2 regions of the Variovorax sp. R-27 genome follow, and region 1 is predicted to be linked to the other one. Evidence: riboswitches for the same ligand, from Rfam matches in the RefSeq annotation. Region 1 holds a riboswitch; the other holds the start of a gene.

The links. A riboswitch is a leader RNA that binds a small molecule or an ion and turns the genes downstream of it on or off. The one in region 1 is predicted to bind glycine.
Region 2: linked by a shared signal. The riboswitch ahead of gcvT (glycine cleavage system aminomethyltransferase GcvT) and the one ahead of ACN9MV_RS04195 (D-amino acid dehydrogenase) in region 1 are both predicted to bind glycine.

Annotation. Positions count from the first base shown of each region.
Region 1 is NZ_CP183984.1:943,926-959,241, forward strand. It holds gene ACN9MV_RS04185 (PhaM family polyhydroxyalkanoate granule multifunctional regulatory protein) at 1-718, shown strand, start outside; gene ACN9MV_RS04190 (FIST signal transduction protein) at 764-2,044, shown strand; gene ACN9MV_RS04195 (D-amino acid dehydrogenase) at 2,051-3,352, opposite strand; glycine riboswitch at 3,445-3,561, opposite strand; glycine riboswitch at 3,565-3,665, opposite strand; gene rfbB (dTDP-glucose 4,6-dehydratase) at 3,782-4,855, shown strand; gene rfbD (dTDP-4-dehydrorhamnose reductase) at 4,852-5,742, shown strand; gene rfbA (glucose-1-phosphate thymidylyltransferase RfbA) at 5,763-6,659, shown strand; gene ACN9MV_RS04215 (glycosyltransferase) at 6,656-8,017, shown strand; gene rfbF (glucose-1-phosphate cytidylyltransferase) at 8,046-8,819, shown strand; gene rfbG (CDP-glucose 4,6-dehydratase) at 8,816-9,886, shown strand; gene rfbC (dTDP-4-dehydrorhamnose 3,5-epimerase) at 9,873-10,427, shown strand; gene ACN9MV_RS04235 (methyltransferase domain-containing protein) at 10,429-11,655, shown strand; gene ACN9MV_RS04240 (NAD-dependent epimerase/dehydratase family protein) at 11,652-12,506, shown strand; gene ACN9MV_RS04245 (cephalosporin hydroxylase family protein) at 12,659-13,399, shown strand; gene rfbC (dTDP-4-dehydrorhamnose 3,5-epimerase) at 13,423-13,965, shown strand; gene ACN9MV_RS04255 (UbiA family prenyltransferase) at 13,983-15,316, shown strand, end outside.
Region 2 is NZ_CP183984.1:4,229,611-4,244,926, forward strand. It holds gene ACN9MV_RS19840 (acyl-CoA thioesterase) at 1-21, opposite strand, end outside; gene ACN9MV_RS19845 (DMT family transporter) at 18-860, opposite strand; gene ACN9MV_RS19850 (SDR family oxidoreductase) at 926-1,708, opposite strand; gene ACN9MV_RS19855 (electron transfer flavoprotein-ubiquinone oxidoreductase) at 1,850-3,547, shown strand; gene ACN9MV_RS19860 (hypothetical protein) at 3,806-4,402, opposite strand; gene ACN9MV_RS19865 (tetratricopeptide repeat protein) at 4,492-4,977, shown strand; gene ACN9MV_RS19870 (DUF3455 domain-containing protein) at 5,015-5,551, opposite strand; gene ACN9MV_RS19875 (RNA polymerase sigma factor) at 5,679-6,272, shown strand; gene ACN9MV_RS19880 (anti-sigma factor) at 6,269-7,021, shown strand; gene denD (D-erythronate dehydrogenase) at 7,060-8,079, shown strand; gene ACN9MV_RS19890 (TRAP transporter substrate-binding protein) at 8,124-9,098, shown strand; gene ACN9MV_RS19895 (TRAP transporter small permease) at 9,196-9,708, shown strand; gene ACN9MV_RS19900 (TRAP transporter large permease) at 9,720-11,012, shown strand; gene ACN9MV_RS19905 (L,D-transpeptidase Cds6 family protein) at 11,119-11,583, shown strand; gene ACN9MV_RS19910 (hypothetical protein) at 11,682-12,242, shown strand; glycine riboswitch at 12,276-12,366, shown strand; glycine riboswitch at 12,379-12,491, shown strand; gene gcvT (glycine cleavage system aminomethyltransferase GcvT) at 12,537-13,709, shown strand; gene gcvH (glycine cleavage system protein GcvH) at 13,769-14,140, shown strand; gene gcvP (aminomethyl-transferring glycine dehydrogenase) at 14,192-15,316, shown strand, end outside.

The DNA of each region.
Region 1 (15,316 bases):
CCAGTTCGTCCCCGGATTCGACTTCCTGAAGAACCTCGCCGGTGGCGCCGCAGCAGGCACCGGCGCCGGTTCGGTGCCAGGGATTCCGAGCCTTGCGAGCTGGGTGGCTCCCACGCTGAGCGTGGAAGAGGTCGACAAGCGCATCCAGGAGCTCAAGACGGTGCAGTACTGGCTCGAGCAGAACGGCCATGCCCTGAAGGCCACGATCCAGGCGCTCGAAGTGCAGAAGATGACGCTGTCGACGCTGCGCGGCATGAACGTGCGGATGGAAGACATCGCCAGCGCGTTCACCAAGCAGGCAGCCGCGATGGCGCCGGCGCCTGCCGCGGCAGCTCCGGAGCCCGAACCCGAAGAGGTCGAGGAAGAGGACGAGATGCCCGAAGAAGAGGCTCCAGCACCGACGAAGCCGCGCAGCAGGCCGGCTTCGGCCAAGGCAAAGACCGCGGCAGCCGATGGCGCCGGCGTGGTCGATCCCATGCAGTGGTGGGGCTCGCTCACTGAACAGTTCCAGCAGATCGCCAGCTCGGCACTGCAGGACGCGGCCCAGCTGAAGGTGCCGGCCATGGCCCAGCCGCTGGCCGATGCGGTCGGCAAGGTCATGGGCAAGCCGGCAACAACGGCCGCCCGCAAGCCTGCTGCGGCCAAGAAGGCTGCAGCGCCGGCTGCCAAAAAGAAGACGTCGACCGCCGCGCGCAAGCGAACCTCCGCCCGGCGTTGACGTCATACACATCCATTTGTTGAAGAGAACGGGTTGGCACGCATCATGAAGTTGTTTCCCTCCGGTCATGCCACCCATCCGCAATGGCGCATGGCGGCCGGCCTCGTGCTGGCCCAGCTGCGGGCACAGATGGCCCTGCCCGACTACGCCTCGTCGCCGACGCTGGGGCTGCTCTACATCACCGACCACTATGCGAGCGAGGCGCAGGACATCCTCGACCACCTGAGCGCCGAGCTGCCCGAAGTGACCGACTGGTCGGGCACCGTCGGCATCGGCGTGTCGGCCAACAACGCCGAGTACTTCGACGAACCCGGCATGAGCCTGATGCTTTGCGCTTTGCCCAGCGACCAGTACCGCGTGTTCTCGGGCGTGGCGCCGCTGGGCAATTCCGAAATGAGCGGCTTCGAGGCGCACACGGCGCTGGTGCATGCCGACCCGGCAACGCCGGACCTGGCCGAGCTGATCGCCGAGATGGCGGGGCGCACCGACACGGGTTATCTGTTCGGCGGGCTGTCTTCGGGGCGCGGCAGCGCGCTGCAGTTCGCAGTCGGCGGCAACGGCAACATCCGCGGGCACGGGGCGGCGGGTGGGGTGTTTTCGGGCGGCCTGTCGGGCGTGGTGTTCGGCGAAGGCGTACGGCTGGTGTCGCGCGTCACGCAGGGCTGCCAGCCGCTGCGCTCGGGGGCGGTGCGCGAGCGCGAGATCACCGAGGCCGACGGCAATTTGCTGCTGAAGCTCGACGGCGAGCCGGCGCTCGACGTGCTGCTGGCCGATCTGCAGGTGTCGCTCGAACGGCCGCAGGAGGCCATCGACGCCGTGCGCAACACGCTGGTCGGCCTGGCCGATGCCGGTAGCGACGGCATCCGCCGCACCGGCGACCTGGGCGCCGACGTGCTGGTGCGCCACATCATCGGGCTGGACCCGACGCGGCGCGGCATCGCCATTGCCGATGTGGCCGAGGCCGGCATGCGGCTGACCTTCTGCCGCCGCAACGCACAGGCCGCGCGGGCCGACCTGATGCGCATCTGCGCGGAAATTCGCGAGGAGCTGGAGCCCGAAGAGCAGACGCTCGCCACCGCGCGCGCCGTGGCGGCGGGCGAGGCCGAGGCGGCGCCGCATCCGGCACGGCGCATCGCAGGGGCGGTGTACGTGAGCTGCTCGGGGCGCGGCGGGCCGCATTTCGGCGCACCGGGCGCTGAGTTGCAGATCGTGCGGCACGCGCTGGGCGACGTGCCGCTGGTCGGGTTCTTCGCTGCGGGCGAGATTGCCCGGCATCACCTGTATGGCTATACCGGGGTGCTGACGGTGTTTACCGCCAACGACTGAACGCGATCAGGCCGGCTGCAGCGCGCGCGGCGCGGGCGCAGGCATGCCGGTGAACGCGAAATCTACCTCCGGCGCCAGCCCGCTCACGATCCGCGCGATCGACTTGCCCGAGCCGCAGGCATGCGTCCAGCCGAGCGTGCCGTGGCCCGTGTTGAGGAACAGGTTCGGCAGCCTGGTCTTGCCGATCAGCGGCACGTTGCTCGGCGTGGCGGGGCGCAGGCCGGTCCAGAACTGGGCCTGCGTGGTGTCGCCGGCGCCGGGGAACAGTTCTTCGACGCGGCGCACGATGGCTTCGCAGCGCACGCGGTTCAGGTCGCGGTCGTAGCCGTTGAGCTCGGCCGTGCCGGCGATGCGCAGGCGGTCGCCCGACTCCGAGGTGTAGCGCGAGAACACGAGCTTGAATTCGTCATCCGTCAGCGAGACCTGGTGGGCCTTCGACGCGTTCTTGACGGGCAGCGTCACCGAATAGCCTTTGGCCGGGTAGATCGGCAGGCGAATGCCCAGCGGGGCGGCATACAGCGGGCTCAATGAACCCATTGCCAGCACGAAGGCGTCGCCGCGGATGCGCTGGAAGCGGCCTTCGCTATCGGTGGCTTCGACGTGATCGATGCTGCCGCCGGCTTCGCGCAGCGCGGTCACGGTGTGGCTCATCAGGAACTTGACGCCCGCCGCGGTGGCCAGGCCCACGAGCTCGCGCGCGAAGCGGTTGGCGTCGCCGGACTCGTCCTCGGCCGTGTAGGTGGCGCCGGCCAGCTTCGGGCGGATGTGGGCGAGGGCGGGCTCGATTTTCACGGCTTCGTCGGCCGAGATGACCTGGCGCTCGCAGCCCAGTGCGCGCATCTGCTCGGCGGGCGCGAGGGCGCCGTCGAACTCTTTTTGCGTCGTGTAGAAGTGCAGGATGCCCTGCGTGCGCTGGTCATAGTTCAGGCCGGTGTCGCGGCGCAACTGTTGCAACATCGAACGGCTGTATGTTCCGAGACGCACGATCTGCTCGATGTTGTGGCGGGTGCGCGCCGGCGTGCATTCGCGCAGGAACTGGAGGCCCCAGAGCCACTGGCGCATGTCGGCGCGGACGCGGAAGAGCAGCGGAGCATCTTCCTTGCCCAGCCACTGCAGCACCTTGAGCGGCGCGCTGGGGTTGGCCCAGGGCTCGGCGTGGCTGACGGAAATCTGCCCGCCATTGGCGAAGCTGGTTTCGGCGGCCGGGGTGGCCTGCCGGTCGATCACGGTCACTTCGTGGCCGAGTTGCTGGAGGTAGTAAGCCGAGGTCACGCCGAGCAGGCCGGCGCCAAGAACGATCACGCGCATTTCAAGTACCTTTGAGGTTGCAGCGCTTGAACGACGGGTGTGGTGTGCTATTGAATAAATAGCAAAGCAATCGGACGACCGTAGTCCAAGTTGCCGCTCCCCCTGTCCTCGGTACCTGAGAGATTCACCCGCTGCGCCCGCAGAGGGTTTGCTCCTTCGGTGCATCACGACCACGTTGGGCGGTGTGATGGCTCTCCAGACGGCGTTTCAGTTGGTGCAGTACAGGTCCCTTGTTCGGACCGACCTGAGCGTTTATGGGAGTTTGCGCCTTCGGTAGGGCCACCCGGGTGGCCCGCTCTCCTGCAGTGGGGCGATTGTAGGCGGGGCTTGCGCGGGCGCCAACCTTTGATTTCTCTCCTCTGGCCGAATGGGATAATCGCCTGTTGATTTGCCGCAAGGCGATCGTTCCATATATCAGCAGGGGACTTCATGATCCTGGTTACCGGCGGCGCTGGCTTCATCGGCGCCAATTTCGTACTCGACTGGATCGCCAACGGCGACGAGCCGGTCGTGAACCTCGACAAGCTGACCTACGCAGGCAACCTTGAGACCCTCGCGTCGCTCAAGGGCAACCCGAAACACATCTTCGTGCAGGGCGACATCGGCGACAGCGCCCTCATCGACCGCCTGCTGGCCGAGCACAAGCCGCGCGCCGTGGTCAACTTCGCCGCCGAATCGCATGTGGACCGCTCCATCCATGGCCCCGAAGACTTCGTGCAGACCAACGTGCTGGGCACCTTCCGCCTGCTCGAATCCGTGCGCGGCCACTGGAGCGCGCTGCCAGCCGAGCAGAAGACGGCCTTCCGCTTCCTGCACGTGTCCACCGACGAGGTCTACGGCTCGCTGTCGAAGACCGACCCCGCCTTCACCGAAGAGAACAAGTACGAGCCCAACAGCCCTTACTCGGCCAGCAAGGCCGCCAGCGACCACCTCGTGCGCGCCTGGCACCACACCTACGGCCTGCCGGTGCTGACCACCAACTGCTCGAACAACTACGGCCCCTTCCACTTTCCCGAGAAGCTCATCCCGCTGATGATCGTCAACGCGCTGGCCGGCAAGAGCCTGCCCGTGTACGGCGACGGCATGCAGGTGCGCGACTGGCTCTACGTGAAGGACCACTGCAGCGCCATCCGCCGCGTGCTCGAAGCCGGCAAGCTGGGCGAGACCTACAACGTGGGCGGCTGGAACGAGAAGCCCAACATCGAGATCGTCAACACCGTGTGTGCGCTGCTCGACGAGCTGCGCCCCAGGGCCGACGGCAAGCCGTACAAGGAACAGATCACCTACGTCACCGATCGCCCCGGTCACGACCGCCGTTATGCCATCGATGCGCGCAAGCTCGAGGCCGAGCTCGGCTGGAAGCCCGCCGAGACCTTCGACACCGGCATTCGCAAGACCGTCGAGTGGTATCTGGCCAATGGCGAGTGGGTGCGCAACGTGCAAAGCGGCGCGTATCGCGAGTGGGTCGAGAAGCAATACGACACGACGAAGGCTGCGGCATGAAGTTGCTGCTGCTGGGCAAGGGCGGACAGGTCGGCTGGGAGCTGCAGCGCAGCCTGGCGCCCCTGGGTGAACTGGTCGCGCTCGACTTCGACAGCACCGATTTCAACGCTGACTTCAGCCGGCCGGAGCAACTGGCCGAGACAGTATTGAAGGTTCGCCCCGACGTGATCGTCAATGCGGCGGCGCACACGGCCGTCGACAAGGCCGAGAGCGAACCGGACTTTGCGCGCAAGCTCAACGCCACCTCTCCGGGGATCGTGGCCGAAGCGGCGCAGCAGATCGGCGCGCTGATGGTGCATTACTCCACCGACTATGTCTTCGACGGCAGCGGCACCAGGCCTTGGAAGGAAGACGACGCGACCGGCCCGCTCAGCGTGTACGGCCGCACCAAGCTCGAAGGCGAGCAACTGGTGGCCCAGAACTGCGCCCGTCACCTGGTCTTCCGCACCAGCTGGGTGTACGCGGCGCGCGGCGGCAACTTCGCCAAGACGATGCTGCGGCTGGCGAAGGAGCGCGACAAGCTGACCGTCATCGACGACCAATTCGGCGCGCCCACGGGTGCGGAGCTGCTGGCCGACGTGACGGCGCATGCCATCCGGGCGACGCTGCAGGATCCGGCGAAGGCCGGGCTCTATCACGCGATTGCTGGCGGAGAAACGACATGGCACGGCTATGCGCGCTTCGTGATCGAGCAAGCCAAGGCGGCGGGTGTCGAACTCAAGGCCGGCCCGGAGGCCGTCGAGGCCGTGCCGACCAGTGCCTTCCCGACCCCGGCAAAGCGCCCGCACAACTCGCGCCTGGACACCACCAAGCTGCAGGCCACGTTCGGCCTGCGCCTGCCGCCCTGGCAGGAAGGCGTCGCGCGCATGCTGCGCGAGATTCTTTGAACTTTCACGAGAAAAAGAACATGACCAAGACGACGCAACGCAAAGGCATCATCCTGGCCGGTGGCTCGGGCACCCGCCTGCACCCCGCGACCCTGGCGCTCAGCAAGCAGCTACTGCCGGTGTACGACAAGCCGATGATCTACTACCCGCTCAGCACGCTGATGCTGGGCGGAATGCGCGACATCCTGATCATCAGCACGCCGCAGGACACGCCGCGGTTCCAGCAACTGCTGGGCGATGGGAGCCAGTGGGGGATCAACCTGCAGTACGCGGTGCAGCCCAGTCCTGACGGGCTGGCGCAGGCGTTCATCATCGGGGACAAGTTCGTGGGCAACGATCCCAGCGCGCTCGTGCTGGGGGACAACATCTTCTACGGGCATGACCTTGTGCACCTGCTGTCCGAGGCGGACACGAAGACTTCCGGGGCCACGGTGTTCGCGTACCACGTTCAGGACCCGGAGCGATACGGCGTGGTGGCCTTCGACGCCAAGGGCAAGGCGAGCAGCATCGAAGAGAAGCCGCTGAAGCCCAAGAGCAGCTATGCGGTGACGGGGCTGTACTTCTACGACAACCAGGTTGTCGACATCGCCAAGGCTGTAAAGCCAAGCGCGCGTGGGGAGCTGGAGATCACCGCGGTGAACCAAGCCTACCTGGATCGCGATCAGCTGAATGTGCAAATCATGCAGCGCGGCTATGCATGGCTGGACACGGGCACGCACGACAGCCTGCTGGAAGCGGGGCAGTTCATTGCGACGCTGGAGCATCGTCAGGGGTTGAAGATTGCCTGCCCGGAAGAGATCGCGTGGCGCAATGGATTCATTGATAGTGCCCAGCTCGAGAAGCTCGCCGCGCCGCTTGAGAAGAGCGGGTATGGCAAATACCTGAGGCACCTGTTGACGGACAAGGTGCGTTCGTGAGCGGTCATGAGTTGCTGACCAAGGAGTCAACTCACACAATCACGGTCATCATTCCCACCTTCAATCGGCGGGTGCAGCTGCAGAAGGCAATTGAAAGCGTCCTGCAGGAACGCCGTGTGCCGGTGCTGGTGCACGTGTTCGACAACGCCTCGACGGACGAAACCGAGGCGTACGTGTGTTCTCTCATGGCGCAGGACCCTCGCGTACGCTACCTGAGGCGGCCCGAGAATATCGGCTCCACCGGCAACTACCAGGACGCGCTGGCGCATGTTTCGACGGCCTATTTCGTACCCTTGGCGGACGATGACTGGCTGCTGCCCGACTTTTTGCACGACGCGTATCAGATCCTCGAGGCACGTGCCGAGGTAGGTGCCGCAGTGTTCGTGACCGAGGTGCGAGATGCCGAGGGCGTCCTGCACGGCACGTATCCCTCGCCGCTCGACCAGTTTCGCTTCGGCCTGCTGCAACCGCGCGAGCACCTCACGGAGTGGCTGCTCCACGGCCACTATGTATGGACTTCCATACTTTGGCGCCAGGAGACCCTGGCGTGCCTGGGAGCGCCTTACCTGTGCACGGGCCTGCCAAGCGACGTCGACTTCCAGGCCCAGATCTTTTGCGAGTATCCGGTCTACCTGCGCAATCAGCCCGGCGCCGTTTTCTTCGCGCATGCCGATCAGGCCAGCCGAGGGTTTAATGTCTCGCACATCACTTCGTGGCATTCGGTGTTCGCACGGCTGGATCGCGAGATCGCGCGCAAGGGCCTCTTTTCGCCTGAAGAGTATCTGTCGCTTCGCGCGATCGCCGAAAAGCGTTACAAGGGAGCCTGGAGCGCGCCGGCCGGCGTCAGCCTGCCGGACCGGGAAAAAGTCATTGCAGCCCAGGTCGCCGGGTTTCGCCTCGGTGACTGGAAGACGGCGTTTTCGTTGATCGAGGGCGTCAAGGTGCAGCCACGAAGTGTGGGACGCGAAGTGTTCAGGCTTCCGCTCGTCGGTCGCATGGCGACCGCGTCAGTGGCCGGCACCGCCGCCGACGCCGATGAGTTGCTGGACCACGTCGTCGGGTGGATGAAGCAGGCGAGCGAAGCCATCGCGCAACTGGAACAGGATGCTGATCGATTGGAACAGGCGAAGGACGAGCAGCGCGTTCAACTGTCGGCGGAAATCGATCGGCTCGAGTGGCAGCGCAACGAAGTGGCACTCGAGTTGTCGATCTGCAGGCGCAGCGAGGCGGATGCGCTGGCACGTGCCGACACATCGGAGCTCCAACTCCTGGAATTGGCGCAAAAGGTGCAGCGATGGCGCAGCCATCCCTTGGTAAAAATGGCGACGAAGCTTGGCCTTCGTCGATTCTTTCGATGAACAGCGTTGTTTGCGGGGCCTGTAGCGCATGAAAGCAGTCATTCTGGCGGGCGGCTTGGGGACGCGCATTTCCGAAGAGACGCATCTCAAGCCGAAGCCCATGATCGAGATCGGTGCCAAGCCCATGCTGTGGCACATCATGAAGCTGTACTCGGCCTACGGCATCCACGACTTCATCATCTGCTGCGGCTACAAGGGCTACGTCATCAAGGAGTACTTCGCCAACTACTTCCTGCACATGTCCGACGTGACCTTCGACATGCGCAGCAACGAAATGCACGTTCACCAGCGCAAGGCCGAACCCTGGAAGGTCACGCTCGTCGACACCGGCGACGAGACGATGACGGGTGGACGTCTGAAGCGTGTCGGCCAATACCTCAAGGACGACGATGCCTTCTGCTTTACCTATGGCGACGGCGTGGCCGATCTGCGAATCGACAAGCTGATCGACTTTCATCGCGCCCACGGGCGCCTGGCCACGGTCACGGCGGTGCAGCCCGCCGGGCGCTACGGCGCGATCGAACGCGATGGCGATGTCGTGCGGGGGTTCATCGAGAAGCCGCGCGGCGACGGCGGCTGGATCAACGGCGGGTTCTTCGTCCTGTCGCCCCGATGCCTTGACTACATCGAAGATGACCAGTCCAGTTGGGAAGGGCAGCCGCTGGCCCGCATCTCCGGGGAGGGCCAGCTGATGGCCTTCGAACACGCCGGCTTCTGGCAGCCGATGGACACGCTGCGCGACAAGAACCACCTGGAGCAGCTCTGGTCCACCCATTCGGCGCCGTGGAAGGTGTGGCCGTGACCCCCTCGTTCTGGCAGGGCCGCCGCGTGTTGGTAACCGGGCATACCGGCTTCAAGGGAAGTTGGCTGGCGATGTGGCTGCATGCGCTCGGTGCCGAAGTCCACGGCTTCTCGCTGCCGCCGCCGACGCCGACCAACCTGTTCACGCAGGCACGCGTCGCCGATCTGCTGCGGGGCCATGCGATTGCGGACGTGCGCGACGGCCAAGCGCTCAAGCAAGCCGTTCGCGAGGCGATGCCGGAGATCGTTTTTCATCTGGCCGCGCAGCCCCTGGTTCGGTACTCCTACCAGGAACCGGTCGAGACCTATGCCACCAACGTGATGGGCGTCGTCAACCTGCTGGAGGCTGTCCGCGCCTGCGAGGGCGTGCGCGCGGTCGTGAATGTCACGACCGACAAGTGCTACGACAACCGCGAGTGGCTGTGGGGCTACCGGGAAAGCGAAGCGCTTGGCGGGGCCGACCCCTATTCGAGCAGCAAGGCGTGCGCCGAGCTGGTGACGGCTGCCTACCGGACTTCTTTCCTCGCGCAGGCCGGCGTGGCGGTCGCCACGGCACGGGCCGGCAATGTGATCGGCGGCGGCGACTGGGCCGACGATCGACTCGTTCCCGATTTCTTCCGCGCTCTCCAGGCACAACGTGCGCTCGATGTGCGTTATGCCGGTGCCACCCGACCCTGGCAACATGTGCTGGAGCCGCTCTCGGGTTATCTGATGCTGGCCGAGCGCCTCGTCCAGGGCGACGCGCTGGCGGCCTCTGCCTGGAACTTCGGCCCCGCCGACGAGGACGCCATCCCCGTGCGTCAGCTCTTGGACCGCCTGGTCGGCAAGGTGCCAGGCACGCAGTGGCGAGAAACGCATGCCAAGACCGTGCACGAGGCCGGCTACCTCAAGCTCGACAGCAGCAGGGCACGCAGCGAACTGGGATGGCAGCCCCGCTGGAGGCTCGACGAGGCGCTTGACAGGATCGTCGAATGGGATCGTGCCTGGCGTGCGGGTGAAGATATGCAGGCGGTCAGCCTGGGGCAGATCGCGGCGCACGAACGCGGGGCAGCGCATGCCGAGGTTTGACGTCACCGCCACCCGCCTCGACGGGCTCAAGCTGATACAGCGGCACAAGCTGGAAGACTCGCGCGGGTTTTTCAGCCGCTTCTTCTGTGCCGAGGAACTGGCCTGCGCGGGGTTTTCGCAGCCGGTGGTCCAGATGAATCACACCTTGACGCACCGGCGCGGATCTGTGCGCGGGCTGCACTTCCAGTACCCGCCGCATGCCGAAGACAAGCTGGTCAGTTGCCTGCGCGGCAAGGTCTTCGACGTTGCGGTCGATCTGCGCAGGGATTCGCCGACCTTTCTGGCCTGGCACGCCGAAGAATTGAGCGCCGAGAACGCGCGCAGCCTGTTCATCCCCAAGGGATTCGCACATGGCTTCCAGACACTCGCCGACGACACCGAATTGCTGTATTTGCATACCACTCCCTACGTGCAAGGCGCCGAAGGCGGGCTGAACCCCGCAGACCCCGCGCTTGCCATCGCCTGGCCGCTCGCGTTCGCAGACCTGTCCGCACGCGATGCCGCGCACCCTTTCATCCCTTCCGACTTCCGCGGTGTCTGACATGAAGTGCCGCCATTGCCACGCAGAACTGTCGCTGCAACTCATGGACCTGGGCTCATCCCCGCCTTCGAATGCCTACCTGGGCGCCGCGCAACTCGCAGCACCCGAAAAGTGGTATCCGTTGCGCGTGCTTGCCTGTTCCCAATGCTGGCTCGTCCAGACCGAGGACTACGCGCACTACGCGGAGCTCTTCTCCAGTGACTACGCCTACTTCAGTTCGTATTCGACGAGTTGGCTCGCGCACAGCAAGCGCTACGTCGATGAGGTCGTGCAGCGGTTTGTACTGTCACCAGCATCGCACGTGGTCGAGGTGGCTGCCAACGACGGCTACCTGCTCCAGTATGTGCAGCAGGCCGGTATCCCCTGCACAGGCATCGAACCGACGGCCAGCACTGCACGCGCTGCGCGCGAGAAGGGCCTGAGCGTGGTGGAGGCGTTCTTCGGCGTGGCATTGGCCCGGCAACTTGTTGCCGAGGGTAAGGCCGCGGACCTAACCGCTGCCAACAATGTGCTGGCCCACGTGCCGGACATCAACGACTTTGTGGCCGGCTTTGCTGAGCTGCTGAAGCCGCATGGCGTGGCCACCTTCGAGTTTCCGCACCTGATGCGGCTGGTGGCCGACTGTCAGTTCGACACCATCTATCACGAGCATTTTTCCTATCTGTCCCTGAGCGCGGTGCATCGACTGTTCGAGGCCAATGGCTTGTGCGTCTTCGACGTCGAGGAACTCGCCACGCATGGCGGCAGCCTGCGGGTCTTCGCGCAACGTCGCGACACGGGCGAGCGTGCGGTCGAGGCAACCGTGGCGCGCCTGCTGGCCGTCGAATTGAATGCCGGACTGACGACCCCGGCCTACTACGAAGGCTTCCAGTCGCGGGCCGACGACGTGCGCGACGGCCTCGTCACCTTCCTGATCGAGGCCCGCAGGGCCGGCAAGCGCGTTGGCGCCTATGGCGCCGCGGCCAAGGGCAACACCTTGCTCAACTACGCCGGCATTCGGTCCGGCCTGCTGCCCTGGGTCGTCGACAGGAATCCCGCCAAGCAGGGCCAGTACATGCCCGGCAGCCGCATTCCGATCGTGGACGAGGCGCGCCTTCAGCGCGAAAAGCCCGACTACGTGCTGATCCTTCCCTGGAACCTCAAGGCGGAAGTGATGAGCCAGCTGGCCTACATCCGCGAGTGGGGTGGGCAATTCGTCTGCGCCGTGCCCGGCCTGGAAGTCCTATGAAGATCGCAGTCACCGGTGCCAGCGGTTTCATCGGCCGGCACGTGGTTCACCGGTTGTCCTTGCTGCCCGGCGTCCACGTCGTCGCCGTGTCGAGGCGCGGCGCGGGCGCCTGGCTGCCGGAGGGCGTCGCGCATGTGGCGGTCGACATGAGCGCGGCTTCCGAAGGCGCCTTCGAATGGCTGGGGCGGCCCGATGCACTCATTCATCTGGCGTGGAGCGGCTTGCCGAACTACCAATCGCGGCATCATTTCGACACGCACCTGGGCGAGCAGTACCGGTTTCTCGAACAGCTCGTGAAGGCCGGGCTGTCAACGCTGGTGTGTGCCGGCACCTGCTTCGAATACGGCATGCAATCCGGCGAGCTCGACGAATCGCTTCCGACGGATCCTTGCAACCCCTACGGCTTCGCGAAGGATGCATTGCGTCGGGAGCTCGAGTTCCTGGCCGCGGACAGCCAGGTTCGCCTGACGTGGGCGCGGCTGTTCTACATGTACGGCGAAGGGCAGGCGCCGGGCGCGTTGTACACCCAGTTCATGGCGGCCGCCGGGCGTGGCGATGCCGAGTTCCGGATGTCCGGCGGCGAGCAGTTGCGCGATTTCCTGCCCGTGGCCGAAGTGGCGCAGCACCTCGTGGCCCTGGCCCTCGGCCACGCGGCGCACGGGATCGTCAATATCTGCTCGGGCCGGCCCACCTCGGTGCGCTCGCTCGTCGAGGGCTGGCGCGATTCCCTTGGCTCGCCGATCGAGCTCGCCCTGGGACACTTTCCCTATCCGAGTTACGAGCCGATGGCGTTCTGGGGCAGCAATGCCAAACTGATTCGACTGACGCGCGAGGTGGCCGATGCATCGTGAACTCTTGCGCATCGATGACTGCTAGCCTCTGCCGATAACGCGATTGACTCGTTGGCGCCGGGCGCGCTTGTGTTCGTGATGAACTTCAGTATTTCGAAGAGGTCGTGGTGCAGTTTCACGGCAAATTTCGACTCATAAAGGTGGACTAAAAAATGACGTTTGACAATGAAGTAGCCGCGCGCGTTGCGGCCAACGGAACCAATCCGGCCTTGCAGGCGGATGCGAAGACACTGATGGAATCTTCGTTTCGTGCGGGCTATTCCTACAACTTCTCCTGGATGGGACGCCCCATCATCCAGTATCCGCAGGACATCGTGGCAATGCAGGAGCTCATCTGGCGTGTGCAGCCTGACCTGATCATCGAGACGGGCATCGCGCACGGCGGCTCGCTGATCTTCTCCGCGGCGATGCTGGAGCTGAATGCGGCGTGCGGCGGCCCGGCCGATGCACGGGTGCTGGGTATCGACATCGACATCCGTTCGCACAATCGCAAGGCCATCGAGGCGCATCCCATGATGAAGCGCATTTCCATGATCGAAGGCTCGAGCATCGCGCAGGACGTGATCGACAAGGTCAAGGCCGCGGCTTCAGACAAGCGGTCCGTCCTGGTCTGCCTTGACAGCAACCACACCCATGCCCACGTGCTCGACGAACTACGCGCCTACGCGCCGCTGGTGAGCGTCGGCAGCTACTGCGTCGTGTTCGACACCATCGTGGAAGATCTGCCCGACAGCCTGTTTCCCGACCGCCCATGGGGCCCCGGCGACAATCCGAAGACAGCGGTTCACGAATTCCTCAAAACGCATGCGCATGTGTTCGAGATCGACCGGGCCATCGACAACAAGCTTCTCGTCAGCGTGGCCCCGGACGGCTACCTTCGCCGCGTGGCCTGACCCATTTGAGTTTTGGACAAATCATGAAAGCAACACCGACCGCCATACCCGACGTGCTGGTGATCGAGCCCAAGGTCTTCGGTGACGCGCGCGGCTTCTTCTTCGAGAGTTTCAACGGCAAGGCCTTCGACGAGGCCGTCGGGAAGCACGTCGAGTTCGTCCAGGACAACCATTCGCGCTCGGCCAAGGGCGTGCTGCGCGGTCTTCACTATCAGATCCAACAGCCGCAGGGCAAGCTGGTGCGTGTCGTGCGCGGGGCGGTGTTCGATGTCGCCGTCGACATCCGCAAGTCGTCTCCGACCTTTGGGCGCTGGGTGGGCGTGGAGTTGACGGACGAAAACCACAAGCAGCTCTGGGTGCCTGCCGGGTTTGCCCATGCGTTCCTGGTGTTGAGCGACACGGCCGAGTTTCTCTACAAGACCACCGATTACTACGCGCCGGCATACGAGCGCTGCATCGCGTGGAATGATCCGACCTTGAACATCGCCTGGCCTGACATGTCCCCTCAACTGTCCGCCAAGGATGCCGCCGGCGTTTCGCTGGAAAAGGCCGATCTGTTCCCATGACTGCGTTTGAGCAAACGATGAGCCTGGGCGATGCACGATCGGGCCGCGCCACTGCGGGCCGCCGGGTTATCGCGGTCGACCTCGACGGAACGCTGATTCGATCGGACCTGCTGGTCGAGAGCGTCTTCCTGATGCTGCGCTACCAGCCCCTGCTGTTCCTGAAGGCGCTGTTCTGGCTGTTGAAGGGAAAAGCCTATTTCAAGCGGCGCGTCGCCGACGTGGCAACGCCGGTCATCGCCACGCTTCCCTACAACAAGCCTCTGGTGGCCTGGCTCGAGAGCCAGAAAGCCCTGGGCGACGTGCATCTGGTGCTCGCAACGGCTTCCGACGCGCGGCTTGCACGCCAGGTGGCCGACCATCTGGGTATCTTCGACGAGGTGCTCGGCACCGAGGCGAAGAACCTTGCTTCTGCACACAAGCGGGATGCCCTGGTTTCCCGCTACGGCGAACAGCGCTTCGAATATGTCGGCAATTCGACCGCCGACCTGGACGTCTGGCGTTCCGCGAACGTCGCCCACGTGGTGAACCCCGAGTTCAATGTGTTGGCGCGCGCGCGCCGTCTCGGACGCTTGGGCGAGGTGTTCGACGATCGCGTGGGATACCTGCGTGTGTTGCGCAAGGCACTACGGCTGCACCAATGGGCCAAGAACCTTCTCGTGTTCGTACCATTGCTGGCAACGCACAAGTTGAGCCACTGGCAACTGCTGGGCGATTGTGTGCTCGCGTTCCTGTGCTTCGGCGCTTGTGCCTCCAGCGTGTACCTGCTGAACGACCTGCTCGACCTCAAGGACGACCGAAGGCACCGCACGAAGTGCAATCGGCCGCTGGCGGCCGGGACATTTCCGGTCTTCCACGCCATGGTCTGGATGCCCGCGCTGCTGGTGTTCGCGTTCGGTGCGTCGCTGCTGTGGCTGCCAGCGAGATTCGCGGTGGTCCTCGGGGTGTACTACCTCCTGACGCTGGCGTATTCGCTCTGGATCAAGCGCGTGGTCATGCTCGACGTGGTTACGCTGGCGATGCTGTACACGGTGCGCGTCGTCGCCGGCGCCGCCGCGATCGTCGCGCCGTTGACGTTCTGGATCCTGGCGTTCTGCATTTTCATGTTTCTGAGCCTGGCCTTCGTCAAGCGGTACACCGAACTCTATGAAGCCAGGGAGCAAGGGCGGGACGACGCCGCACCGGGGCGAGGCTACGAGGTCCAGGATTTCGAGCTTCTGGCGTCCCTGGGCGGGTCGTCGGGGTATCTGTCGGTGCTCGTGCTCGCCCTCTACATCAACGACGTGGCCTCGCTGCACCTGTATGGACACCCGAAGGTGCTGTGGGTGGCGTGCCCGTTGCTGTTGTTCTGGTT
Region 2 (15,316 bases), 3.3 Mb from region 1:
TTCGGGGATTTCGATTCTCATCGGTGCGCCTTGATGGATGCGAAGATGCCCAGCACGAACAGCAGCGCCGCCGCCCACTCGGCGGCCTGCGGCCAGCGGCCGTCCCAGACGAAGGAATAGAACAGCGCGAACAGCGTCTCGCTGACGATCAGCTGGCCGCACAGGCTGGCGGACAGGCGCTGGCTCGCGACGTTCCAGAGGATGGTGGCCAGCCACGACGAGCCGAAGCCGCTCGCCAGCGCGATCCACATGAACAGCATGCCGTCGGGCTGCGCCTGCAGCGTCGCCACGTCGCTACCCGCAACGCCCCACAGCAGCAAGGCGCCCAGGCCGGTCGCCACGCCGAGCCAGTTGGCCCAGTCGGTTGCGTTGAGCTCGGTGTGGCGCTGCAGCCAGGCGGCATTGAGCAGGCCGTACACCGTCCAGCTTGCCATTGCGGCCAGCGCCAGCGCGATGCCCCAGCCGAAGCGGGCACCGCCACTGCCTGCGCCGTGCTGCGCGGACCATGCGCCATAGATCATCAGCGCGATGCCCGCGCCCGTGAGCAGCAGCCCCGGCAGCAGCGCGCGCATCCGCAGGCCGACGGGCCGGCCCAGCAGCATCATCCAGACGGGGATCGTGCCGATGATGAGGCTGGGTACCTCGGTGCCCGCCGCCTCGATGCCGAAGGCCAGCAGCAGGTAGTAGCCGGTAAAGCCCAGCACGCTGAGCCCCAGAGCCGCGAGCGCCTGCCGCCCGTTCGGCCAGCGCACGGCGGCAGGCCGCGCAAACACGGCAAGCGCCGAGACCGCTCCGAACACCGCGAAGCGCGAGGCCGTGATGTCCACCATGCCGAAATGGCCCACCATGCGCGGTGCCACGAAGGTCAAGCCCCAGAGCGCACCCGCGGCCAGTCCGGCCGCAATGCCGACCCAAGCCCGCGGACTCAGAGCGAGAACCCGTCGTCAGCCGCGATGACGGCGCCGTTCACGAAGTGGCTCTGGCCGCTGGCCAGCAGCACGATCAGGCCGTCCAGGTCTTCGGGCTTGCCCACGCGCTTGCGCGGCAGCATGTTGACCAGCCTGGCGCCGCCTTCGGTGCTCCAGTGTTCCTCGTTGAGCTCGGTCGTGATGTAGCCCGGGCACAGCGCGTTCACGTTGATGCCGAAGCGCCCCCATTCGAGCGCCATGGCCTTGGTCATCTGCACCACGGCGATCTTGCTCATGCAGTACGTGCCGATCTGCGGCATGACCTTGAGCGCCGCCGCCGACGCAATATTGATGATGCGCCCACCGATGTAGGTGCCAGGCGCCGTGCCCTGGGCGCGCGCCAGCATGCGCTTGCCGACCTCTTGCGCCACGAAGAAGGAGCCCTTCACGTTGGTGTCGAAGATGTAGTCGTAGTCGTCGGGAGTCACGTCCTGCAGGCGCTGTGTGGTGCTCACGCCCGAGTTGTTGACCAGGATGTCGATGGCGCCCACCTCGGTCTCGGCACGCGCGACCGCCGCCTTGATGCTGCTGATGTCGGTCACGTCGAGCTCGACCACGTGGGCGTCGCCGCCCTCGCCTTCGATGCGTGCGCGCAGCTCCTTGAGCTTCTCGACGCGGCGGCTGGCCAGCACCACAGCGGCGCCCGCACGAGCCAGGGTTTTCGCGAACTGGGCGCCGAGCCCGCTGGAGGCGCCGGTGACGAAGGCCACGCGGCCGGAAAGATCGATGCTGTAAGCCATGAACTGAATCCTGTGGAGTCGCGCAGGTGACGCCCAAGCGCCCCGCCCACGAGTGACACGGACCGCCCGTGGACGCCGCATAAAATGCCCCGCAACCCGGGAAGCCCCGCGCCTCGAAAAATCATTATCGACCCAACCCACATGACCCACGACGAAATCCTCGCCCAGTTCGGCCCTCGCGAAGCCATGGAATACGACGTGGTCGTGGTCGGTGGCGGCCCGGCCGGCCTCTCGACCGCGATCCGGCTCAAGCAACTCGCCGCGCAACACGAAAAAGAGATCTCGGTCGTGGTGCTCGAAAAGGGCTCGGAGCCCGGCGCGCACATCCTCTCGGGCGCCATCATGGACCCGCGCGCGCTCAACGAACTGCTGCCCGACTGGAAGGAACTCGGCGCCCCGCTGAACCAGCCGGTGACAGACGACGCGATGGTGTTCCTGGGCGAGAAGTCGAGCCTGCGCACTCCCAACCTCTTCCTGCCGGCCTGCTTCCAGAATCACGGCAACTACATCATCAGCCTGGGCGCCTTCACCAAGTGGCTGGCGCAACAGGCCGAGAACCTCGGCGTCGAGATCTTCCCGGGCTTTCCGGCCGCTGAAGTGCTCTACAACGAAGACGGTTCGGTGCGCGGCGTGGCCACCGGCAACATGGGTGTCGGCAAGGACGGCGAACCGACCGAGAACTTCCAGCTCGGCATGGAGCTGCTGGGCAAATACACGGTGTTCGCCGAAGGCGCGCGCGGCCACCTGGGCCGCCAGCTCATCGCAAAGTACAAGCTCGACGCAGGTAAAGACCCGCAGACCTACGGCCTCGGCGTGAAGGAAGTCTGGGAAATCGACCCCAAGCGCCACCAGCCCGGCTTCGTGCTGCACACCGCCGGCTGGCCGATGGACAACAACACCTACGGCGGCGCCTTCCTCTATCACATGGAGGACAACAAGGTCACCATGGGCTTCATCACGGGCCTGGACTACAGCAACCCCTACCTGAGCCCATTCGAGGAAATGCAGCGCTGGAAGCTGCACCCCAACATCCGCTGGTACCTCGAAGGCGACGAGGCCAAGGGCATCAAGCCGGCCAAGCGCATCGGCTACGGCGCGCGCGCCATCACGGCCGGCGGCCTGATGTCGCTGCCCAAGACGGTGTTCCCGGGCGGCGCACTGGTCGGCTGCGAGGCCGGCTACCTCAACGTGAGCCGCATCAAGGGCAGCCACGCCGCCATCAAGACCGGCATGCTGTGCGCCGAGGCCGCCTTCGACGCGGTCACAGCCGGCCGCCAGCACGACGAGCTCACGGCCTACCCGGCCGCCTTCGAGAAGAGCTGGCTGCACGCCGAGCTGAACAAGGCGCGCAACTTCAAGGCCTGGTTCAAGAAGGGCCTGGGCATTGCAACTTTCATGAACGGCATCGAGCAATGGCTGCTCAAGGGCCACATTCCATGGACGCTGCACCGCAACAAGCCCGACCACCAGTACCTGAAGCCCGCGGCGGAGTGCAAGCCCATCGTCTATCCGAAGCCCGACGGCAAGCTCACCTTCGATCGTCTCTCCAGCGTGTTCATCAGCAACACGAACCATGAAGAGCAGCAGCCGGCCCACCTGACGCTGAAGGACGCGACGGTGCCGGTCAACGTCAATCTCGCCAAGTTCGCGGGCCCTGAGAGCCGCTACTGCCCGGCCGGCGTGTACGAGTTCGTCGGCACGGAAGACGGCAAGCAGCGCCTGCAGATCAACGCGCAGAACTGCGTGCACTGCAAGACCTGCGACATCAAGGACCCGACGCAGAACATCGTGTGGGTTACGCCTGAAGGTGGCGGTGGGCCGAACTACGTGGGGATGTAAGGCGCTCTGCGCTTGTGTGGAAAAGCCCTCTTCGGAGGGCTTTGTCGTTTTCGGTGATGCGTGCGTTCGGGGTGCGTGCGAAGGGCGCCGGGTGCTCCCCTCCGCGAATGTCCCCCGGCCTGCGGCCTCCTCCTTTATTTCGCTGCGGGGAGCACCCGGCGCCCTTCGCACAATGAGTGCTGCTGTTGTGTTCGCCGACCAACTGCCGCTCTATCGGCTCTTCAACGTCTGTCCGCACTCCCCGCGTCCAGGAAATATTTACGGCTTCACGCCGCCTCCGCGCTTGCGCGCATACAGATACGCCCCGGCCGTGCCGCATGCGACCGGCAGTGTCAGTGCCAGCCACGCGTACCAGCCGGGTATCGAGGATCCGTAGGGCCCTATCACCATGAGCACGAAGAACGAAGCCGTCATCAGGCCTGCGGCCAGCCCGTGCCGACAAGGCCGGCTGCGCGCATGCGATGCGGCGACATAGCCACAAGCAAGGTAGACACACACCCCGAGCGCAAACGACAGGACGAGGCTGGGTGTCAACGCAAAACCGTAGACCTGCGCATAGGCCTCCTTGGGAGAGGCGCCCAGCGACTGCAGGACCAGGGTGCTCACATTAGCGAGCAGGGTACTGCCATAGGTCTGTCCGCCGACACCAACCGCCGCGCCAAGCAACGCGGCGCGCCAACTGAACCGGTCGCTATCGATCCGGTCCGGGTCGAGATTGCGCACGGCATCCGACACTTCAAATCTGCTGTCCATGAACTGATCCTCCGCTCCAGCAGGTACTTTAAGCGTGAACTCATCCGCGACAGGAGCACTGCGGAAAGCATCGTCCGGTTTTTTCCGCGGCGATGCGTCCATTCGGAAACCCGTGGCGTAAATGGAATCAGGACGGCGATGCACGTTGCCGCCCGCCAACCCATTCAACTTCTCGAAGAGGATCTTTCGCCATGAACACCCTGCTCCACCGCATCGCCATCGCCGCAACTCTGGCCCTCGCCGCCGGCCACGTGCTCGCCGCAGACCCGGCACCTGCCCCCGCACCGGTCGCCAAGGCTACGCCTGCCAACAAGCTGTCCGCCGCCCGCGCGCTGATCGCCGACAGCAAGTGGACTGCAGCCATCAGCGAACTCGAACGCGTCAACGACACCGGCAATGCCGACTGGAACAACCTCATGGGCTACACCCTGCGCAAGTCCGGCGCCGGCAAGTGGGCCGCCTCGGAGAAGTACTACGACGCCGCGCTGAAGATCGATCCGAAGCACGTCGGTGCGCTCGAATATTCGGGCGAGCTGTACATCTCGATGGGTGACCTGCCCAAGGCCGAGCAGCGTCTTGCCGCGCTGGGCCAGGCCTGCAACATGGCTTGCCCGGAGTACAAGGACCTGAAGGCTTCCGTCGAGAGCTTCAAGGCCGGTGGCGCCAAGAAGAGCTGAGCATGAGGCGGGCCGGCCGGCCCGCTTCATGTGGCGGCTACCTGGCAACCAGGAAGACGTAGTCCGCGCTGTAGTCCTGCCGGATGCGCTTGCCCGCATCGGCCTGCGCCTCGCACCCCTTTGCCGGCGCATTGCCGCCAAGGGTATTGATGCGCTGCACGCTGGTAACGTCGGCCAGTTTGCCGGGGCCGCCCGCCGACTTGGCGGACAGCAGCAGCCACGGAATGTCGGCCTCGCGCTGGCCGTTGGCGCGGGCCTTCACCGTGCCCAGCGTCTTGCTGCCGTCCAGCGCGGTCCAGTTGGGCCCCGCGCCGTGCGTGCCGGCCTTGGCGCCGCCGGGGCCGTAAAGCTCCGCCTCGGGCGCCACGAACTGCCAGGCCAGCGCGCCCTTGTCGCCGGCCTTGCATTCGTAGATCTGCACGCCCACTGCGTGCCAGGTGAAGGCGGCGCGTTCGCCATCGGATGCCTTGATGGCGGCCGGCAGCTCGGTGGCTGGCGATGCGCAAGCGGCAAGCAAGGCGGCGCCCAGCAGGGCAGTGCACGAGGGAAGAATTCGCGTCGATTTCAATGTCATGGCATTTCCCGGTTCAGGAAGAAAAGATAAACGAACGAGTGCGGACCGGATCATCCGGCCCTTCTCCAGAAACGACACGCACGCAGGAACGGATGCAATACTCGCCCGCATGAATAGAAATATTCTGATGAGCCTGCAAGACCTGATCGCTGGCGCGGCCCGTGGCGACCACGCGTGCTTTGCGCAGATCTACGAACGCACGCACCTGCATCTGTTCGGCGTCGCGGTTCGTATGTTGGGCAATGAACAGGCGGCCGAAGACGTGCTGCAAGAGGCCTATGTGAGCATCTGGAAAAACGCGGGCGGCTATCGCTCCAGCGTCGACGGGCAAGAGATCCAGCCCATCACCTGGCTGATCGCGATCGTGCGCAACAAGGCGCTGGACGCGCTGCGCGCGCGCAAGCGGCGCAACACCCACGAACAACCGCTGGCCACGGGTCCGGACGGCGAGGCAGAAACCGAGGCCGATACGGCAGCCGACCCGGCCCCCGGCGCAGCGCAGCTGTTCGACCAGGCCATGCATGCGCTTCGCATCGATGGCTGCATGTCTGCGCTCGACGGCAGCTTCCGCCAGAGCCTGGCGCTTGCCTACTACCAGGGCCTGTCGCACACCGAGGTGGCCGCGCAGATGAATGCGCCGCTCGGCACGGTCAAGGCCTGGATCCGGCGCGGGCTCGACAAGCTGCGCGCCTGCCTGAGCGCGCAGGGGGTGGCGCCATGAGATACACCGACGCCCGCCTGCTCGATGCACTGGCATCGGCCTACGCACTGGGCACGCTCGAGGGCGGCGCACGGCGGCGCTTCGAGCGGCTGATGCGCGATCGCGCGGACGTGCGCGACGTGGTGGCGCAATGGGAGCAGCGGCTCGGGCAGCTGGCCCTGTCGGTGCAGCAGCGCAAGCCTTCGGCCGATCTCTGGCGCGCGATCGCCGCACGCACCCAACCCGCCCAGGCACAGCAAGCACGACAGGCGCGGCCTTCTCGCTGGACCGGCTGGCTGCGGCCCGCAGGCTTCAGCTTCGGCGGGCTCGTGGCGGGCGTCATCGCCGCGAGTGCGTTGTTCCTTGCCGTGCCCGGCGCCTTCATCACGAGCGACCAGCTCGCGATGCGCACGGGCGAGCGGCTGCCGCAAAGCTATGTGGGTGTGCTCACCGACACCGAGGGCCGGGGCCGATTGCTGGTCAGCTCGCTGCGGCATGGCCGCACGGTCACACTGAAGGTGCTGGGTGCGACAGCGCTGCCCGTTTCGGGCGATGAACGGCTCGTGCTGTGGGCCTTGCCCGCCGATGCAGCGCCCTTCGCCATCGGCACGGTGCCGGCGAGCGGCGCTGGCACGCTGACGCTGCCCGACACCTCCGAGAAACTTCTGTCGAAGGTCTCGCGCCTCGTCGTGACGCGCGAGCGCAGCGCCTCGCCCGCGGCCCCCAGCGCCGACGTGGTGTTGAGCGGCGCCTGCGCCAAGCTCTGGTGAGCCTCGCTTATTCTTGCGGCTCACAGGAGACAAAACCCATGCAGATCGTCATCACCGGCGGCGCCGGTTTTCTGGGCGCGCGCCTCGCACGCACGCTGTTGAAGCAAGGCAAGCTTTCGCTGGCCGGCGCACCGGCCCGGCCCATCGAACGCATCACGCTGGTCGACCGCGCGGGCGCTCCCGCCGACCTCGCGGCCGATGCGCGCATCACCACCGTGACGGGCGACCTGAACGCACAGCTCGCCGCTGACGCAGATGCCACCGTCTGGCGCGAAGCCGATGCCATCTTCCACCTGGCCGCCGCGGTGAGCGGTGAATGCGAAGCCGACTTCGACCTCGGCATGCGCAGCAACTTCGCGGCCACGCATGCCTTGCTCGAAAAAGTACGCACGCTCGGCACGAAACCCGTGCTGGTGTTCGCCAGTTCGCTCGCAGTGTTCGGCGATTCGCCCGAGCAGCCGCTGCCGAAGGTGATCGAAGACCACACGCTGCCCACGCCGCAGACCAGCTACGGCATCCAGAAATTCATTGGTGAACAGCTGGTGGCCGATTTCACGCGCAAGGGTTTCGTGCGCGGGCGCAGCGTGCGGCTCATGACGGTGAGCGTGCGCCCGGGCAAGCCCAACGGCGCGGCCTCGGGCTTCTTCAGCGGCATGATCCGCGAGCCGCTGGCCGGGTTGCCCGCCGCCTGCCCCGTGCCCGACGCAACGCCTGTCGCCATTGCGTCACCGGCGCGCACCATCGAAGGCATCATCCGCGCCGCCGAGGCCAGCGATGCGCAGTGGGGCCCGCGCACTGCGCTCAACCTGCCCTCTCTCGCCACCACGGTCGGCGAAATGGCCGCGGCGCTGGAGCGCGTGGCCGGCAAGGCCGCCACCGCCCTGCTGGACCGCACACCCGACCCGACGATCCAGCGCATCGTGAAGACCTGGCCGGGCCACATCGATACCGTGCGCGCGAGGGCGCTCGGGCTCACGTCCGACGAAAACTTCGAGGCCGTCATTCGCGAGTACGTCCGTGAAAATCCCGACGCGGTAAAGCTCCCGGGTGTTGCATAGTCCGTTGCGCCTGACGCGCACCTGACCCCAACCCCGGAGACATCATGAAACTCGGCCACATCGCCGCCGCCTGCCTTTCGCTTGCCCTGGGCACTTCCGCCTTCGCGCAGCAACCGACCGTTCTGAAGATCGGCTACGCGACCTCCAAGGAGTCGCACTACGGCGTGGGCTCCACGGTGTTCTGCGAAGAAATCGAGAAAGGCACCCAAGGCCGCTACAAGTGCCAGCACTTCGCCAACTCGGCACTCGGCGGCGAGCGCGAGCAGATCGAGGCCATCCAGCTCGGTACGCAGGACCTGGTCAACACCTCGACCGGCCCGGTGGGCAACTTCGTGCCCGAGGTCAAGATCGTCGACATTCCGTTCCTGTTCCGCGACTACGACCATGCGCGCAAAGTCATGGACGGCCCCATCGGCCAGGACATCCTGACCAAGTTCCCGAGCAAGGGCATCATCGCGCTGGCCTGGACGGAGAACGGCTTTCGCCACATGACGAACAGCAAGCGCGACATCGTCAAGCCCAGCGACGCGGCCGGCCTGAAGATGCGCACCATGGAAAACAAGGTGCACATGGACGGCTACCGCACCTTCGGCATCCTGCCCACGCCCATGGCTTTCCCCGAACTGTTCGGCGCGCTGCAGCAAGGCACGGTCGACGGGCAGGAGAACCCGATTCCGGTGATCCTGTCGTCGAAGTTCTCGCAGGTGCAAAAGCACCTCTCGCTCACAGGCCACGTGTACTCGCCGGCGCTGCTTCTGCTGTCGCCGAAGGTGTGGAACAAGCTGTCTGACGCCGACAAGAAGGTGTTCACCGAAGCCGCGAAGAAGGCCGCCATTGCCCAGCGCAAGAAGGTCAACGACGACGAGAACAACGGCATTGCCCAGCTCGAGAAAGACGGCATGAAGGTCACGCGCACCGTCGACGGCGCCGCCTTCCGCGAGGCGCTGAAGCCCGCCTACGTGAGCTACGCCAAGGAATTCGGCGCGGACAACATCAAGAAGATCACGGACGTCAAGTAAGCCCTGAGCCGCAACGGCCGACCCTCCGGCAACGCGCCCGGCACGCATGCGTGCGCCGGGCGCTTCGTTTTTCAGACAGAACAGAGAACAACACAAAGTGCAAGCCTTCGAGCGCTACTTTCTCGCCGCCAACCGCTGGGCGCTGATTCTTCTGCTGGCCGCCATGTCGGTCATCATCTTCACCAACGTCGTGCTGCGCTACACCACGAGCCAGTCGCTCGAATGGGCCGAGGAGGTGTCGCGCCACATGATGATCTGGCTCACATTCCTGGGCGCCGGGCCGGTGCTGCGCTACGGCGGGCACATCGCGGTCGAGAACCTGCAGGACGCCTTGCCCCGCAGCGCGGCCGTCGCGGTGCGCATCGTCGTCGCCGGGCTGCTCTTCGCATTCTTCGGCTTCATGGTCTGGTACGGCTGGCTGTACATGGAACGCACGATGTTCCAGCTCACTGCCGTGACTCAGATTCCGTTCGCCTACATCTACAGCGCGATGCTGTTCGGCGGCATCTTGTTGATCGTGCACTGGCTGCTGGTGGTGCGTGGCTACGTGCTGCGCAGGGAGTTCGCGTCCGACGCGCACTTCGACGCCAACGCCTCGGCGTCGCTGTAGGGAGAACGACCATGGACGCAAGCATTGTTCTGATCGTTTCCGCCTGCATTTTCCTGGCCATCGGCGTGCCGGTGGCCTTTGCGCTGGGCCTTTCCACCGTTACCACGCTGATCCTTGCGGAGAACTACCCGCTGATGGTGCTGCTGAAGGAAACCTTCACCGGCATCGACAGCTTTCCGCTGATGGCCGTGCCCTTCTTCATTCTTGCGGCCGAACTCATGAGCGGCGGCTCGCTCACCGAGGTGCTGCTGCGCTTCGCGGGCCAGTTCGTGGGCCACCGGCGCGGCGGGCTGGGCTACACCAACGTGGTGTCGCTGACCTTCTTTTCGGGCATCTCGGGCTCGGCGCTGGCCGACGCGGCGGGGCCGGGGTCGATGCTCATCAAGATGATGGACAAGGCCGGCTACGACCGCTCGTACGCGGCGGCGCTCACGGCCTCGACCGCCATCGTGGGGCCGATCATCCCGCCCTCGATCATCATGATCATCTACGCGCTGCAGGACGAAAGCGTATCGGTCGGCACGCTGTTCGCGGCCGGCATCATGCCGGGCATCCTGATCGCGGTGGCGATGTGCGTCGTGAACTTCTACGTCTCGAAAAAGCGCAACTACAAGGGCGACGGGCAAACGCCGCCGCTGCGCGAGATCCTGGTCACGACCTGGAAGGCGATTCCCGCGATCCTGCTGCCGGTGGTGATCCTGGGCGGCATGCGCGCCGGCTGGTTCACGCCGACCGAGGCCTCGGTGGTGGCGGTGTTCTATGCGCTGGTGTGCGGCAAGTTCGTCTACCGCACGCTCGAGTGGAAGATGCTGCCCGACATCCTCTCGCGCTCGGCGTTGCTGTCGGCTTCGGTGCTGATCATCATCGGACTGTCGGCCTCGTTCGCGTGGGTGCTGACCATCGAGGGCATTCCGCAGCAGATGGCCGAATGGCTCATCAGCATGAACCTCTCGCCGTGGATGTTCCTGATCATCGTCAACGTGTTCCTGCTGCTGTTCGGCATCTTCATCGAGCCGCTGCCGGGCGTGATGGTGCTGGCGCCGATCCTCGCGCCGGTGGCCATCAAGCTGGGTGTGGACCCGGTGCACTTCGCGATGATCGTGATCTTCAACCTCACGCTGGGCATGATCACGCCGCCGGTGGGCGGGCTGCTGTTCGTGACCTGCAACGTGTCGAAGGTGCCGATGTCGGCGCTGGTGAAGGAACTGGTGCCGTTCCTTTGGGCGCATGGGGCTGTGCTGGTCATCCTGACCTTCGTGCCCGCGCTGAGTACGTGGCTGCCGCACGTGCTCGGGTTCAAGTAACGGATTGGACTCCGGGGCCTGATCGGCCCGGTGAATCGGCGGATGTTCACTGCCAGAATCGGGCGACGGGCCGAGGGCCGACAACCGACAAGGAGGGGACTGCGCCATGAATCGATTCCTGAGCTGCCTGCTGGGCGGCGCCTTGCTGGCTCCGGCTGCCTTCAGCGCCCCGTCCGCAACGCCCGCCGCGGTACCAGCCCCCGTATCGGCAGCAGCGACGGCCGATCCCGCCTCCAGCATCCGCGAAGTCGAAGCCGCCGTGCGCGCCTGGGCCGCGGCCTGGTCAGCCCGGGACGTGGTGCGCTACCTGGCCGCCTATGCACCCGACTTCACGCCGCCCCGAGGCCAGGACCGCAAGGCCTGGGAGGCGGACCGCCGCGCGCGCATTACCGACAAGACGACCATCAGCGTGAGCATCGACAGCCTGGTCATCAGCGTCCAGGGGCAGGCGGCCAGCGCGAGCTTTCAACAGACCTACAGCGCCGACAAGCTGCGCGAGAAGAGCCGCAAGACGCTGGAATTGCAGCGCGTGGGCAACCAGTGGCTCATACGCAAGGAAAGCGCGGGCTGAAGGCCAGCCGCGATTGCCCCTGTAAAGCAAACGGTTCATGAAGATGTCACCACTTGCAACGATGCTGCAGCCCTCGATTCCCGAAAGCTGTGGCTGCCATGTTTCCCACCAAGACCGACAAGGCGCGCGACGAACTCCAGGGCGGACAGCGCACGCTCAGCCAGCGTGAGCGGGCCCTGCTGCTGATGGCCGATGGCCGGCGCTCGCTGACCGACTTCAGTCCGCTGTTCTCCAACCGGGTCGAAGCCGAACAGGCGATCCAGGCGCTGGTGCAGCGGGGTTACCTGCAGGCCCCGCAGGCTGCTGCTGCGGCACCGGCGCCCGCACCGGTAGCAGCCCCCGCCCGGCCCGCGCCTATCGCCGCCGCCGAGCCGATCCAGGTCGCCACCACCTCGGCCGACACCTTCGACGGCAAGCGCTCGCTGGCCACCACGCGCATGTTCCTGTTCGACATCTGCGAGCGCATGTTCGTGCGGCGCGACCCGAAGTTCGCGCTGCAGATGCGCGACGCCCTGCGCGAGGCCCGCGACCGCGAGGCGATGCTGACCATCGCCGCGCTGATGCTCACCGAGATCGAGAAAACCGCCGGGGTGGAGCGGGCCGAATCGCTGCGCGAGCGCATCGACAAGCTGCTGCCGCCGGCCGAAATCATCCACTGACGCCAAACCCCGGCCCCGCGCGATCCACTACACTCGCCAGGGTCAGGAGAGAGCCCCGCGTGCCGGGGCCGCCGAAGGCGCAGGGGTTTCCCGAACGCTCAGGCAAAAGGACTGACAAGGCGCCGGTGAACACCGGCGTTTCCTTGCTGGAGAGAGGCCGTTGCAGTGAAAACTGCCCATCGGCCCACCGAAGGAGCAAACCCCGATCGTGGGGCGAATCTCTCAGGTAAAGCGGACAGCAGGGGTGGCCCATGGCTTGCGTCATGGATTTCGTCTGCCCCTTTGGAGTGCCCCGTGGCTGCTTCTTCCGCCCCCGCTACCGAACTTCTCAAGACGCCGCTGCACGACCTCCACGTGGAGCTCGGTGCCCGCATGGTGCCCTTTGCCGGCTATTCGATGCCGGTGCAGTACCCCGCCGGCCTGATGGCCGAGCACAAGCACACGCGCGACGCGGCCGGCCTGTTCGACATCTCCCATATGGGCCAGTTGCGCCTCGTCGGGCCCGATGCGGCGGCGGCTTTCGAAACCCTGATGCCCGTCGACGTGATCGACCTGCCCGCCGGCAAGCAGCGCTACGGCCTGCTGCTGAACGACGAAGGCGGCATCCTCGACGACCTGATGTTCTTCAACGAGGGCAACGGCTCGATCTTCGTGATCGTCAACGGCGCCTGCAAGGTGGCCGACATCGCCCACATCCAGCAGAAGATCGGCAGCCGCTGCCAAGTGCAACCCCTGCCCGACCACGCCCTGCTCGCGCTGCAGGGCCCGCAGGCCGCGGCCGCGCTGGCGCGGCTGTCGCCCGGCATCGAGCGCTTCGTGTTCATGACGGGCGGTGCGGTGCAGATCGGCGGCATTGCCGCCTTCGTCACCCGCAGCGGCTACACCGGCGAAGACGGCTTCGAGATCTCGGTGGCCGCGAAGGATGCCGAGGCGCTGGCCCGCCTGCTGCTGGCCCAGCCCGATGTCAAGCCCATCGGCCTGGGCGCGCGCAATTCGCTGCGGCTCGAAGCCGGCCTGTGCCTCTACGGCAACGACATCGACACCACCACCACGCCGGTCGAGGCCTCGCTCAACTGGGCGATGCAGAAGGTGCGCCGCACGGGCGGCGCGCGCGAAGGCGGCTTTCCGGGCGCGACAAAGATCCTCGCGCAGCTTGCCGTCGCTGCCGCAGGCGCTGCCGGCCACACCGACCACGACACGCTGAAGCGCAAGCGCGTGGGCCTCGTCGCCCTCGAACGCATTCCGGTGCGCGACGGCACGGTGCTGCAATCTTTCGAAGGCCATGACATCGGCATCGTCACCAGCGGCCTGCTCGGCCCGACGGCCGACCGCTGCATCGCCATGGGCTACGTGGCCACCGCCTTCGCCGAGCCGGGCACGCGCGTGCAGGCCATCGTGCGCGGCAAGCCGGTGCCGATGGAAGTCTCGACGATGCCTTTCGTGCCCACCCGCTACTACCGCGGCTGAGCCTGGTCTACAGGCTAGGCTCTGCACCCCGATTCATTTTTTCCACGAGGAGTTTTTCCATGAGCATCAAGTACACCAAGGACCACGAATGGGTGTCGGCCGAAGGCGACGCAGCCACCGTCGGCATCACCGTGCATGCGCAGGACGCGCTGGGCGACGTGGTGTTCGTCGACCTGCCCGAAGTCGGCAAGACCTTTGCGCAAGGCGAAGTTGCCGGCGTCGTCGAATCGGTCAAGGCCGCAGCCGACGTGTTCATGCCCGTGTCGGGCGAGATCACCGAAGTGAACGAGGCCCTGCGCGCCGATCCGTCGCTCGCCAACAGCGACCCGCTGGCCGCCGGCTGGTTCTTCAAGGTCAAGCTGAGCGAACCCGCACAGCTCGACGCCCTGCTGGACGCGGCCTCCTACGACAAGTTCGCCGCCGAGTCCTGATCCGCTGAGTTCTTCAGCCACCTTCCTTCTTCTCCCCGAGCCCTCACCGCCATGCCGACGCCCGCCCTTCCCTCTTTGCAAGAACTAGAGAACGCCGAAGAATTCCTCGCCCGCCACATCGGCATCGATGCGGCGGACGAGGCGCGCATGCTGCCGGTGATCGGCTCGGAAACGCGCGCGGAGCTCATCGACGGCATCGTGCCCGCGGCCATCCGCCGCGCAAAGCCGATGCGCCTGCCCGCACCGGCAACCGAAGCCGATGCGCTGGCCGAGCTGAAGGTGATGGCGTCGAAGAACAAGGTGTTCAAGAACTTCATCGGCCAGGGCTACTACGGCACGCACACGCCGGGCGTCATCTTGCGCAACGTGCTCGAGAACCCCGCCTGGTACACCGCCTACACGCCCTACCAGGCCGAAATCTCGCAGGGCCGCATGGAAGCCCTGCTCAACTTCCAGACCATGGTGTGCGACCTCACGGGCATGGCCATCGCCAACGCCTCGATGCTCGACGAGGCCACGGCCGCGGCCGAAGCCATGACGCTCGCCAAACGCAGCGTGAAGAGCAAGAGCAACGTGTTCCTGGTGTCGGGCGACTGCCATCCGCAGACCATCGAAGTCATCAGGACGCGCGCCGCGCCGCTGGGCATCGAAGTGAAGGTGAGCACCGTGTCGGAAACGCTGCCCCACCTGATGGTGAGCGGCGAGTTCTTCGCCGCGCTCGCACAGTACCCCGCCACCACCGGTCACGTGCACGACCTGCGACCACTCGCAGGCCACGCGCATCAGTGCGACGCCGCCCTCATCGTCGCGGCCGACCTGCTGGCACTCACGCTGCTCGTCGCACCCGGCGAATTCGATGCCGACATCGTCTGCGGCACCACGCAGCGCTTCGGCATGCCGCTGTGCAACGGCGGCCCGCACGCCGCCTACCTGGCCTGCCGCGACGAATTCAAGCGCTCGCTGCCGGGCCGCCTGGTCGGCGTGAGCGTCGACACGCACGGCCAGCCCGCATACCGCCTCGCACTGCAGACGCGCGAGCAGCACATCCGCCGCGAGAAGGCAACGTCGAACATCTGCACCGCGCAAGTGCTGCCGGCCGTGGTGGCCAGCATGTACGCCGTTTACCACGGGCCCGATGGCCTCACGCGCATTGCGCAGCGAGTGGCAGCGCTCACG